DNA from 4 places in the Bacillus cereus group sp. RP43 genome. Region 1 is predicted to be linked to each of the others. Evidence: riboswitches for the same ligand, from Rfam matches in the RefSeq annotation. Region 1 holds a riboswitch; each other region holds the start of a gene.

Region 1 (3,160 bases):
ACAGTTTAGTTTGTTCTTTGCAATTAACGGTATTGGTATTATTATTGCTAGCCAAGTTACTGGCCGCTTAGCGGGGAAAGTTAATGAAAAAACTTTATTTGTTGTTGGTATTATTATTGCGGCTGTTGGCGGTCTATCGTTACTACTTACAATCGTACTTGGAATAGGGCTAATCGGTGTTTTATGCTCGCTATTCCTTGTTGTATCAAGTGTTGGGGTTGTATCAACAACCGGCTTCTCGTTAGCGATGAGAAATCAAAAACAAGCAGCAGGAACAGCGTCAGCTTTACTAGGTTTATTACAGTTCATTTCAGGAGCACTTGTAGCACCGCTAGTAGGTATTGGTGGAAGCAATACAGCACTTCCTATGGGTGTTGTTATAGCTCTTTGTGAAATTGGTGCTGTGTTATGTTATTTATTCATGGCAAAAAGAAGTGAAAAGCAGTTTGAACTGCAACAAAAACAAAATTTAGAGGCTTAACAAAAAAGAGCTGATTCAAACATTTCCCTGAATCAGCTCTTTTTTTCATTTCTTTGAAATAACTCATGCAAAAGTTATTTGCATAAAGTGACGATACTGTGACAAAAATGTTGGTATGTATATTAAGATATCGTCTTAAGTGTAAAAAGTAGGGCGTTCTCGGTATAATAACAAGTGGAGATAAAAGAAACTATAATTAGTAGTAGCTGTAGATAAAAGGAGAATTCGAGATGAAGAAGGTTTTGGGTATTGCTGTAATGGGAAGTATGATCCTTCTAGCAGGATGTAATGGAAATAAAGATACGAAAGAACCGAAAGAAAAGGTAGAGCAATCCACTGAGCAAACAGAAGAAATGAAAGAATACAGCGCAGTACATGAAAAATATGATACGAAAATAAATAAAGAAATTAATAAGGCGTTACAGTTATTTGAAGTGGCAAAAGAAAAGGGCGGTAAGGAAATAACGAATGCTACATATAAAGAAGATGTGCAAAAGGTAACAACGAGCATGTTAGAAGATATTGATAATATGCGTAAAGAAATTCGTGTTCCAAAGTCGAAAGAGCAAGAACATGAGGTATATGTTGGTTTCTTGAATGAATCGGAACAAGCGATGAAAAAATTACAGAAGTTAGCTAAAGAAGAAGATTCATCATTAATTCGTGATATAGAAATTAATTTTGCAACAGCATCGACATACTATAAACGTTTTCAGACAGAGGCCCAAAAATAACCTTGCGCATGCGCAAGGTTATTTTTTCTTCTTACCATCTCCGTCTTCATCCTCGGATACTAATACCTTCTGTTCTTCGTGAAATTCTGAAATTGTTTGTCCAGTAATATTATCGAATGGAGTATAAAAAGAAGTGATACGTTTCTTTTTAATGAAGAGTTTATAGAAGCCGATGATTACGAGTATGACAATTGTTAATGGCAATCCTATGGTGGCTAGGAGTAAGGGATCCATCTTATAACTCCTTTAAAATAATTAATTTTATCCCGCTATTTGCGGGCAGCCCGATTGGTGTGGGCTAATAATCAGTGAAGGATGGACAAAACTCCCGACTGATTAAAGTTTCACTTTATTATAAGTTAAAGTAGTGATTTTAAGAAATAATGCCACTGAAAACTGATTTTTCTAAATATATCCAATTAGATTGACTTTTCATTTTTTCAGAATTATAATTCAAAATATACAATTTGAACCAAATAATAATATAGCAATTTACTTATCCAGAGAGGTAGAGGGACTGGCCCTATGATACCTCAGCAGCGGGTTCTGTAATAGAACACCGTGCTAATTCCAGCAAGCAAGTCTTGAAAGATAAGTGATGGGCATAGTTTTATTAAGCCTTGATCTTATTTTTTAAGATCAAGGCTTTTTGTGTTTTAAGAAGTGGAGAAGGAGTAATGGGAACAAATATGTCAATAAAACAAAGTAAATTCATTTGTTTAGGGGGTTATTGAAGTGTATGTTATTAAAAAACTATCGGTTATGGTATTTACACTATGGGTTATTACGACAGTAACATTTTTAATTATGCATATTATTCCAGGGGATCCGTTTTCGTCAGATGCGAAAATCTTTCCTGAAGAAGTGATACAGAACATGAGAGCGAAGTATCACCTTGATGAACCGTTATGGAATCAGTATGTTGCTTATTTGGATGGGGTAGTTCATTTTGATTTTGGTGAATCTGTTCAATCGACGGGTCAAGGTGTATCGGAAATTATAACAACCGGTTTTGGACCGTCAGCAATTATTGGTCTACAAGCACTTGTTATTTCATTGTTAGTCGGAATTGCCGCAGGTACATTTGCCGCGCTATATCATGGGAAAGTGATTGATTATAGTGTGAGCTTGCTTGCGATTCTCGGTATTTCTATTCCTAGTTTTATTTTAGCTCCACTATTTATACAAGTATTTGCCATTCGATTTGAATTACTACCAGTGGCGTCTTGGGGAACCTTCGAGCATACTGTATTACCTTCCTTCGCATTAGCGCTCGGGCCAATCGCGGTTATCACAAGATTTGTTCGCTCTAATATGATTGAAGTGTTGCAGAGTGATTATATTAAGCTAGCGAGAGCGAAAGGTATACCAATTAAGAAAATCATTATAAGACATGCTCTTCGAAATGCAATTGTTCCGGTACTTACATTTGTTGGCCCATTAATGGCTGGACTTTTAACAGGAACTTTCGTTATTGAAAAAATCTTTTCAATTCCTGGTTTAGGAAAATATTTTGTAGATAGTATTTTTAACCGAGATTATCCGGTAATTATGGGAACAACCATTTTCTATAGTGCGCTATTAATTGTATGTATTTTTATTACAGATATCATTCATCGTATTGTTGATCCGCGCATTCGTTCTATTACGTAAGGAGGGGAATGTTTAAATGGAGGCTTATGAAATTAATGACCAGTTATTAACGAATGAAGAGAAAAAAGAATTAACGATAAATAAAGATCAGCAAACGATTAGCCGAAAGAAGGAAGTGTTTCGCAAGTTTATATCAAACCCTATAGCAGTTTTAGGGGCAGTGACGTTATTACTAATTATTGTTTTCTCGCTTATTGGCGAAAGTTTAACGTCATTTACTGCAAGTGAACAAGTCAAAGAAGCAACTAATTTACCACCTAGTAGTGAGCATTGGTTCGGAACAGACGATTTA
Region 2 (3,160 bases), 3.8 Mb from region 1:
GTATATAAGGAGTGTAGAATGTGTTATCTACAATAAGAAGTAGTCCGTGTCTTTTCGCTACACTTGTGACAGTGGCAATATCAGTAACTTGCATTAATGGATTAGTCGGAGTTTCTATGAAAATAGCCTTCGTTTCAGTTGTGATAGCTTGCTCAATTTGTTTAATAGATTGTGTATTTACGTATCTACATCGAACATTCCACTTTTTTTCATGTTCAGAAAATAATCGATACGTTCCTCCATATAAATCTTCAGATACAATAAGTTCATCCCCAGAACGGAATAACGAAAGGACAAGGAGAACAGCTGCCATTCCTGAACTGCAGGCATAACCTTGTTCGCCATATTCTAAGTCTGCGATTGCCTGTTCTAAAAGACCACGAGTTGGATTTCCAGTTCGTGAATAGTCAAAGCCGGTAGATTTACCAAGTCCTTCGTGACGATAAGCGGTTGAGAAATAAACGGGTGGATTAACAGTTCCTGTTGTAGTTTCGCTACGATTTCCGATTTGTGCTAGTTTTGTTTCGATAGTTGACATGTAAAAATTCCTCCTTTTTAAATTGAACGAGTAGTTGAATATAAAATAAAAAAAGCCTTCTAAGAAGAAGGCTTTCGGATTGAATAGAGTCTTCTTCTCATCTGTCAAATCTTTGACAATTTGCTGGAATTAGCACCTTATTAACAAATTGTTAATGGTTGCTGAGGCGTCATAGGGCCAGTCCCTCTACCTCTCTAGATAAGAATGTTCGTATGAAATTTTTATTATGTTTTTAACTTTACAACAAAAGTTAACTGAATTGCAACTTTATTTTAAATAATTTTTATTTTTCCGCAAGTGTCATTGACTTTTATTTTAGTGCGTGCTAAATTTATAAAAAATTAACAAACATTGTTAAAAGGGGAACGTATTTCCTTTTAGCTACATAAATAAAATAATAAAGACAAACTCTTATTGAGAGCGGTGGAGGGAAAGGCCCTGTGAAACCCGGCAACCTTCAAACTAAATGTTTGAAACGGTGCTAAAACCTGCAAAACGTGTGTTTTGCATAATAAGAGGAGGAACAATTATGTCCCCCTCTTCAAAGCGAAGAGGGGGTTTTTATATTGATAGAAATGAGGGAGATTCGTGAAATTACTAGATTTATTATCAAAAGGAATTGTAATAGGTGATGGTGCGGTTGGAACGTTATTACATTCGCATGGTTTACAAAGTAGTTTTGAAGAATTGAATTTGTCTGATCCAGACTTAATTATATCGATTCATAAACAATATGTAGCTGCTGGAGCGGATGTTATTCAAACGAATACGTATGGGGCAAATGAAGCGAAATTACGTATGTATGGATTAGAAAATCAAGTTGTCCAAATTAATAGAGCGGCAGTGAATATTGCGAAAGCATCAGTAACAGAGCGGAATGCAATTTTAGGGACAATTGGAGGTATGAAACATATTGGTGCTGTTACAACGACTGATATAGAGCGAGAATTTATGTTACTTGAGCAGGCAGGTGCTCTACTAGAAGAACAGGTTGATGGATTATTATTAGAAACTTTTTATGATGAATTTGAATTATTACATGCCGTTAAAGTATTGCGTAAACAAACGAATATTCCGATTGTTGCTCAGTTAGCGTTGCATGAGGCAGGTACGACTCAAAATGGGAATGATGTCAATGAAATATTAAAACAGCTTTTAGATTACGGTGCAAATGTTGTTGGATTGAACTGTCAACTAGGACCACTTCATATGACGGAAGCTTTTAAAATGATATCGATTCCTCAAGATGGCTACTTGTCAGCATATCCAAATGCAGGTCTCCCGAATTATGTGGAAGGGCGTTACGTATATGAGGGAAGTCCAGCGTATTTTGAAGAAATGACACCGAAATTTATTGAGCAAGGTATTCGGTTATTGGGTGGTTGTTGTGGTACAACACCAGAACATATTGAAAGTATGAAGCGTGCTATTGCAAATATTGCACCTGTAATAGTAAAGGAGACGGTTCCACGGCCTAAAGTGGTCCATACACAGGAGAAGCGTTCGAGAGCTCATGTCACTCTCGCAGAAAAGGCAAAGAAACAAACGACAGTTGTAGTGGAATTAGATCCACCGAAAACGTTAGACACGCAGCGGTTTTTTGAAGGGGCAAGAGCACTGAAAAGGGCTGGAGCGGATACTATTACTCTAGCAGATAATTCATTAGCATCTCCTCGCGTTTCGAATATGGCTATGGGTGCATTATTAACGAAGCATGATATTCCAGTATTGACGCACTTAACATGTAGAGACCATAACGTTATTGGACTACAGTCTCACTTGCTTGGATTATCAGCATTAGGTATGGAGGAAGTGCTAGCTTTAACTGGTGATCCAGCGCGCGTTGGTGATTTTCCAGGTGCAACTTCTGTATATGATTTGTCATCTATAGAGCTAATTAAAATGATTAAAGAGATGAACGACGGTCGCTCTATTTTAGGGAAATCAATTGGTCCAGCAACAAGGTTTTCTGTCGGAGGGGCATTCAATCCTCATGTAAGGCATTTAAAAGCAGCGGTAAAACGAATGGAACGAAAAATAGATGCTGGAGCAGAATATTTCTTAACTCAGCCGATTTATGATGTAGCTTTAATTAAAGAAGTATATGAAGCGACAAAGCATTTGGAACAACCAATCTTTATTGGAATTATGCCGTTAGTAAGTAAGCGGAATGCAGATTTTCTTCATTTTGAAGTGCCGGGTATTACTCTTCCAGAAGAGATAAGGCAAAGAATGGATGGACATGAAACGAAAGAGGCTGCTATCGAGGAAGGAATTCGTATTTCACAAGAGTTGATCGATGCGGCAATGAAATATTTTAACGGTATTTATCTTATTACGCCGTTTTTAAAATATGAAATTACAGAACATCTCGTGAAATATGTGAGAGAAAAGCAAGAAGTGAAAGAAGGTATTAATTGATGAAACGAATAGAAGAGAGATTACAACATGAAATTTTAATATTAGATGGTGCAATGGGAACGATGATCCAGCAAGAAGACTTAACAGCGGAAGATTTTGGAGGAGAAGAATATGAAGGTTGTAATGAATATTTAGTAAAAACAAGACCGGATGTTATTTTAAATATTCATAAAGTCTACATTGAAGCTGGTGCAGATATTA
Region 3 (3,160 bases), 3.6 Mb from region 1:
CAGCTTTTCCGCCAAACAAAATAGCAACTTCAGTTTTTGGATTTACTACTACATCATATTCACGTTGATAGAATGTTGCCACGGCTTCTTTTAAGCTTTCGTGTCCGCGAAATGGCGGATATTTATGATGAATGGTCTTTTCAGCAGCATCTTGTAAAGCTTTAACGATATGCTGCGGTGTTGGTTGATCTGGATTACCTTGACCTAGATTAATAACATCGTGACCAGCTGCAACGACTTTGTTAACTTTTGCAACAAGTGAAGCGAAAAATTGTGTCGGCAATGATGTTACTATCTCAGAAGGTTGAAATAATTTCATACTTTCCACCTCTTTTGAAAGTTGTTACAATTCTAGTGACAAATGATATAATCTTTCCAGTATTTTGTAAAGAAAAAAATGAGAATGGGGCTGAAAAAATGAAAGTCGCATGTATTCAAATGGATATTGTCTTTGGAGATGTAGAAAAAAATATTGAGAACGCTAAAAATAAAATAAGTGAAGCGATGAAGGAAAGACCAGATGTTATCGTCTTACCAGAACTATGGACAACAGGATATGATTTAACGAGACTTTCTGAAATTGCAGATAGAGAGGGAGTAGAAACGAAAGAAAAGTTGAAAGAATGGTCGAAACAATATGGTGTACATATTGTTGGTGGTTCCATTGCGAAGCAAACAGAGCAAGGTGTTACAAATACAATGTATGTTGTAAACAATGAAGGGAATCTAATCAATGAATATAGTAAAGTACATTTATTTCAGCTTATGGATGAACATAAATATTTAGTAGCTGGTAATGAGACAGGTGAATTTAAGCTAGATGATGTAGAGTGCGCTGGCACAATTTGCTATGATATTCGTTTTCCGGAGTGGATGCGTGTTCATACTGCTAAAGGTGCAAAAGTTTTATTTGTTGTAGCAGAATGGCCATTAGTACGTTTAGGGCATTGGCGTTTGCTTTTACAGGCGAGAGCAGTTGAAAATCAGTGTTATGTTGTAGCATGTAATAGGGCAGGAAAGGATCCGAATAATGAGTTTGCAGGTCATTCTTTAATTGTCGATCCGTGGGGTGAAGTTGTAGTAGAGGCAGATGAAGAGGAATCTATTTTATTTGGAGAGCTTAAATTCGAGAAAATTAAAGAGGTTCGCAAAGGAATTCCAGTTTTTGCAGATCGTCGTCCAGAATTATACAAATAAAATGTTGACAAGTGATTTTTATTCTTGGTATAGTCTTCATCATAAAGTTAAAGATTCTAAAAATTATAAAACTCTTATCAAGAGCAGGTGGAGGGATTTGGCCCGATGAAGCCCAGCAACCGACCGTAATACCATTGTGAAATGGGGCGTTTATGACGCCAAAAGGCACGGTGCTAATTCCAGCAGAAAGTAAACTTTCTGGCAGATAAGAGGGGAGAAGATAAACTTCAAACCTCTTTCTTTGTGGGAAGAGGTTTTTTTGTGCTAGAAAAACCTCTGAATTAAAAGGGGGAGAAGACGATGGGATATTATTCATTAACAGAAGTAACAGCTGTACACTACGCAAAAGAACATGGATACTTTGAAAAGAAAGCGAATGTAATCTGCCATGAAATTGGAGATGGCAATTTAAATTACGTATTCAAATTAGATGATGGAGAAAAGACGATTATATTAAAACAAGCACTTCCATATGCAAAAGTAGTTGGTGAGAGCTGGCCATTGTCAATAAAAAGAGCAACGATTGAAAGTAAAGCATTACAAATTTTCGCGAAGTATGTACCGGAATACGTTCCAGAAGTATACAGTCATGATGAGGAGTTGGCATTGACAGTAATAGAAGATTTATCAAGACTAACGATTACAAGAAAAGGATTAATAGACGGAGAAGAGTATCCTCTTTTATCCCAGCATATTGGTCGTTTTCTAGCACATGTTTTATTTTATACTTCAGATTTCGGTTTACAGTCAGAAGAGAAGAGGGTACTAGAGGGTACATTTGTAAACCCAGACCTTAGCAAAATTACAGAAGATTTAGTGTTTACAGATCCGTTTAGTCATTATGATACGAATGATTATGAACCAGAGCTACAACTAGTGGTTGATGAACTGTGGAGTGATAAAAATTTAAAATTAAAAGTAGCACAGTATAAGTATAAGTTTTTAACGAGAAAAGAAGCTCTCATACACGGAGATTTACATACTGGTAGTATATTTTCATCACCTTCTGAAACGAAAGTAATTGATCCAGAATTTGCAACGTACGGTCCATTTGGATTTGACATCGGTCAATTTATTGCAAATTTATTATTAAATGCTTTATCTAGAGAAGAAGAAGAGAGAAATGTACTATTTTTCCATATAGAGAAGACATGGAGTTATTTTGTAGAAGCTTTTACGAGGTTATGGATTGGAGAAGGTGTAGAAGCATATACGAAAGAAAAACAATGGTTACCGATTATTTTACAAAATATCTTTACTGATGCTGTCGGATTTGCTGGATGTGAACTTATTCGTAGAACAATTGGCTTAGCGCATGTAGCGGATTTAGATGAAATAGCAAATAAAGAAAAAAGAATTCAAGCTAAGAAGCAAGCGCTATACTTAGGAAAAGAACTAATAAAATATGAATCTAAGAGTGCTGATATTCAACTGTTTCGAACATTATTTCAACAGACAGTTGGAGGCGTAAAAGCATGAGTACAATTGTTACTGTTCCGAGATCTGTAAGTTGGAAAGGCGATGCCATTGCCGTATTAAACCAAACAAAACTACCGCATATTACTGAGTTTAAAACATTAACGACTATTGAAGAGGTATGGAAAAGCATTGTTATGTTAGAAGTACGCGGGGCACCTGCAATTGGAATTGTAGCTGCGTTTGGTTTGGCGCTTGCGGCAAAGAAATACGATGCTATAAATATCGATGAGTTTCAAAAGAAGTTTAATAGAGATTGTAACTATTTAGGGACATCACGCCCGACGGCAGTCAATTTATTTTGGGCAATCGATCGTATGAGAGAATCTATTCGAGAGGTTGCTACAATAAAAGAAGCGCAAAAAATATTAGAAGAAGAAGCGCTTCGTATTCAGCAAGAGGATGAAGCTGTGTGCCGAAATATTGGAGAACATGGTTTAACGTGTTTTAAAGACGGTGATAAAATTTTAACAATTTGTAATGCAGG
Region 4 (3,160 bases), 1.2 Mb from region 1:
TGAGAAAAGATCCAGTACACTCGCTGATTTACGCGGATCAATTTCATACTGATCCGCAATGTTTTTCGCAAGCGGACCTGTAAAAATGATAGAGATTGTATTATTTGCTGTACACATATTCGTCATACTCACTAAGCCAGCAATACCAAACTCTGCTCCTTTTTTCGAACGAATATTACGTGTTAAAAGATTCATTAAATATTGAATGCCACCATTATACTGGATAAGTTCAACCATACCACCGATTAAAATGGCAAGTAACACTAACTCCATCATACTGCCCATTCCAGTCGTTACACTTTTAAAGAAACTCTCTAACGTATAACTTCCATCTATAAGACCGATAACACCAGATAGTACCGTTCCACCAGTTAATACAATGAGTACATTCCAGCCAAGTAGTGCTGTAACAAGTACACCTGCGTATGGTAAAATCTTCACCCAATCAAATGTATGAGCTTTAATTTCTGTATCATTACCTAAAGTAATCATTACTAATAGTACAATTGTAATGACTGCAGCTGGCAATACAATTAAAAAATTCGTTTTAAACTTATCTTTCATTTCTGTTCCTTGCGAACGAACAGCAGCAATTGTCGTATCAGAAATAAATGATAAATTATCGCCAAACATCGCTCCGCCCACAACAGTAGCCATCGTAAGCGCAATTGAGATATCAGTTTGCCCACTAATACCTACAGCAATCGGTGCTAATGCAGCAATTGTTCCCATTGAAGTTCCCATCGCTAATGAAATAAATGCCCCTATAACAAAAATTCCAGCAACGATAAATCCTTGGGGTAAAATAGATAACGCTAAGTTAACAGTGGAATCAACTCCACCCATTCCTTTTGCCGTTTCAGAAAACGCCCCTGCAAGTACAAAAATCAGAACCATGATCATAATATCAGGGTTTCCTGCACCTTTAGCAAATCGTTCTACTTTCACATTAAAGCTTTCCTTACGATTCATCACTAAAGCAATTCCTACAGCAATTGAAATCGCTACAAGTATCGGCAATTTATAGAAATCACCTGTAATAATCCCAGAACCAATAAATAGCGCCAAAAATATTCCAAGTGGTAATAAAGCTAAACCATTTCCTCTCGTTTCTTTCAAAGTATCATCTCTCCCTAGTTTTCAACCTTTTCTAATGAATAACAAAAGACCTCTTCCAATGAGAAGAGGTCTTATACATCTATAAGAAACACTCTTCTCATCTTTCAAGCACATGCTTGCTGGATTTGGCACAGCACTCTGAAATCGAGTCCGCTGCCGAGGCATCGTAGGGCCAGTCCCTCCGCCTCTCTTTATAAGAAGGTTTCATATTTATTTTTTAATAATAATTTCTTTTCTAACTTTACTCGCTTACAAAACAAAAGTCAATTATTTTTTGTATAGATTTTTTTGGTAATTATACAAAAAGGTGAATAAACCAATCATTTTAACTTTTCGATTTCTTTATCCAATATTGAGATCCAATAAAATTCTCTATTTTTTATCGTCGCGATAATCCATTTTGTTGTATTCCATGCTAACTCATATTCTTCTTTTGTAACATCACCAGTTTTATAAGCATCCTCTAACTCGTCTTCATCCAGTACATAGATCTCACCGTTCGGTAACAATACCACATCTAAATATAAATCATCAAAATAAGGTAAACCACGATCGTCTATTTTAAATTCTTTTGTCACATCGATATAATATTGCACTAATTGTTTTTGATTGTCTAACATAGCTGTAATCGCAAAGTTATTTCCGTTTGTAAAATATTGCATCCATGTATACCCATCACCTGCAATGCAAAGCTCTTTACTATTGTATTCTTTATAACTAGGCTCTCTCACCTTTTTTATATCCAATATTCCTAACATACCTGCTTCAACTTGTTTTACTGTGTATGTCTTCTCTATTAATCGCTTCCACGTAGAACCATCACCGTACTTACGTTTCATAACTTTCTCTCCTCTTCTACATACAGAAAAGCTCTCACATAATATGTGAGAGCTTTTCAAATCATAATTAAGCCGCTTGACCCTTTTCAGATATCTCTTTTAAATAGGCTTGTCCTTTTTCAGCGTCATATTGACCTTCCCACTTAGACATAACTACAGCCGCTAAAGAGTTACCTACAACGTTAACTGCTGTACGAGCCATATCTAGAATACGGTCAATACCTGCAATAAACGCTAAACCTTCAGCTGGAATACCTACTGTACCAAGTGTTGCTAATAATACAACGAATGATACGCCCGGTACACCCGCGATACCTTTTGATGTAACCATTAATACAAGTAATAACGTAATTTGTTGTGTAATGGATAATTCAATACCGTACATTTGCGCTAAGAAAATTGCCGCAATTGCTTGATATAAAGTTGATCCATCTAAGTTAAATGAATAACCCGTTGGAATAACGAAAGATGTAATTGCTTTCGGACAACCGAATTTTTCCATTTTCTCCATAATTTTCGGTAAAACCGTTTCTGAACTTGCTGTAGAGTACGCTAAGATCAGCTCGTCTTTTAAAATTTTAAAGAATTGGAAAATGTTAATACCGAATATTTTCGCTGTAAGCCCTAATACAACTACAACGAAGAAGATCATTGCTCCGTATACTACAATGAGTAATTTCCCTAATGGAATTAATGAAGCTAATCCGAATGTAGAAACTGTAACACCAATTAATGCGAATACACCAAATGGTGCAAACTTCATAACTTGGTTCGTTACATAAAACATTGCATCTGCTACACCTTGGAAAAATTGTAGAACTGGTTTGCCACGCTCACCAATTGCTGCTACACCTAAACCAAATAATACTGAGAAGAAGATAATAGCAAGCATATCACCTTCAGCTAATGATTTCATAATGTTCGTCGGAACAATATTTACAAATGTATCCGCAAACGAATGACTTTGTACTTGCTCTGTCGTAGCTGTATATTTAGAAATATCTGTTTTTGTTAACTTATCCATATCAACGCCTTTTCCAGGTTGGAAAATGTTCGCTATTAATAGACCAACAACAATTGCAAGTGTTGTAATAATTTCAAAGTAAATAATTGTTTTTCCGCCTAGTCGACCTAACTTCTTAACATCGCCAACACCAGCAACTCCAACAACAATACTCGCTACAACAATCGGTACAACAATC

Evidence for each region. A riboswitch is a leader RNA that binds a small molecule or an ion and turns the genes downstream of it on or off. The one in region 1 is predicted to bind S-adenosylmethionine.
Region 2: it holds a riboswitch for S-adenosylmethionine, as region 1 does, so the genes downstream of both, QCI75_RS05965 (bifunctional homocysteine S-methyltransferase/methylenetetrahydrofolate reductase) here and QCI75_RS25750 (ABC transporter permease) in region 1, are expected to answer to the same signal.
Region 3: it holds a riboswitch for S-adenosylmethionine, as region 1 does, so the genes downstream of both, mtnK (S-methyl-5-thioribose kinase) here and QCI75_RS25750 (ABC transporter permease) in region 1, are expected to answer to the same signal.
Region 4: it holds a riboswitch for S-adenosylmethionine, as region 1 does, so the genes downstream of both, QCI75_RS19700 (Na+/H+ antiporter NhaC family protein) here and QCI75_RS25750 (ABC transporter permease) in region 1, are expected to answer to the same signal.

What each region holds. Positions count from the first base shown of each region.
Region 1 covers NZ_JARVHQ010000001.1:4,970,700-4,973,859, reverse strand. The annotation lists gene QCI75_RS25765 (multidrug effflux MFS transporter) at 1-481, shown strand, start outside; gene QCI75_RS25760 (hypothetical protein) at 712-1,215, shown strand; gene QCI75_RS25755 (DUF3951 domain-containing protein) at 1,234-1,449, opposite strand; SAM riboswitch class I at 1,709-1,813, shown strand; gene QCI75_RS25750 (ABC transporter permease) at 1,951-2,868, shown strand; gene QCI75_RS25745 (ABC transporter permease) at 2,885-3,160, shown strand, end outside.
Region 2 covers NZ_JARVHQ010000001.1:1,146,653-1,149,812, forward strand. The annotation lists gene metI (cystathionine gamma-synthase/O-acetylhomoserine thiolyase) at 1-538, opposite strand, end outside; SAM riboswitch class I at 633-743, opposite strand; SAM riboswitch class I at 947-1,056, shown strand; gene QCI75_RS05965 (bifunctional homocysteine S-methyltransferase/methylenetetrahydrofolate reductase) at 1,127-2,959, shown strand; gene metH (methionine synthase) at 2,959-3,160, shown strand, end outside.
Region 3 covers NZ_JARVHQ010000001.1:1,349,134-1,352,293, forward strand. The annotation lists gene QCI75_RS07165 (pyridoxal phosphate-dependent aminotransferase) at 1-319, opposite strand, end outside; gene QCI75_RS07170 (carbon-nitrogen family hydrolase) at 334-1,197, shown strand; SAM riboswitch class I at 1,269-1,409, shown strand; gene mtnK (S-methyl-5-thioribose kinase) at 1,498-2,676, shown strand; gene mtnA (S-methyl-5-thioribose-1-phosphate isomerase) at 2,673-3,160, shown strand, end outside.
Region 4 covers NZ_JARVHQ010000001.1:3,783,603-3,786,762, forward strand. The annotation lists gene QCI75_RS19700 (Na+/H+ antiporter NhaC family protein) at 1-1,119, opposite strand, end outside; SAM riboswitch class I at 1,214-1,319, opposite strand; gene QCI75_RS19705 (ribonuclease FAU-1 family protein) at 1,440-1,958, opposite strand; gene gltP (glutamate/aspartate:proton symporter GltP) at 2,026-3,160, opposite strand, start outside.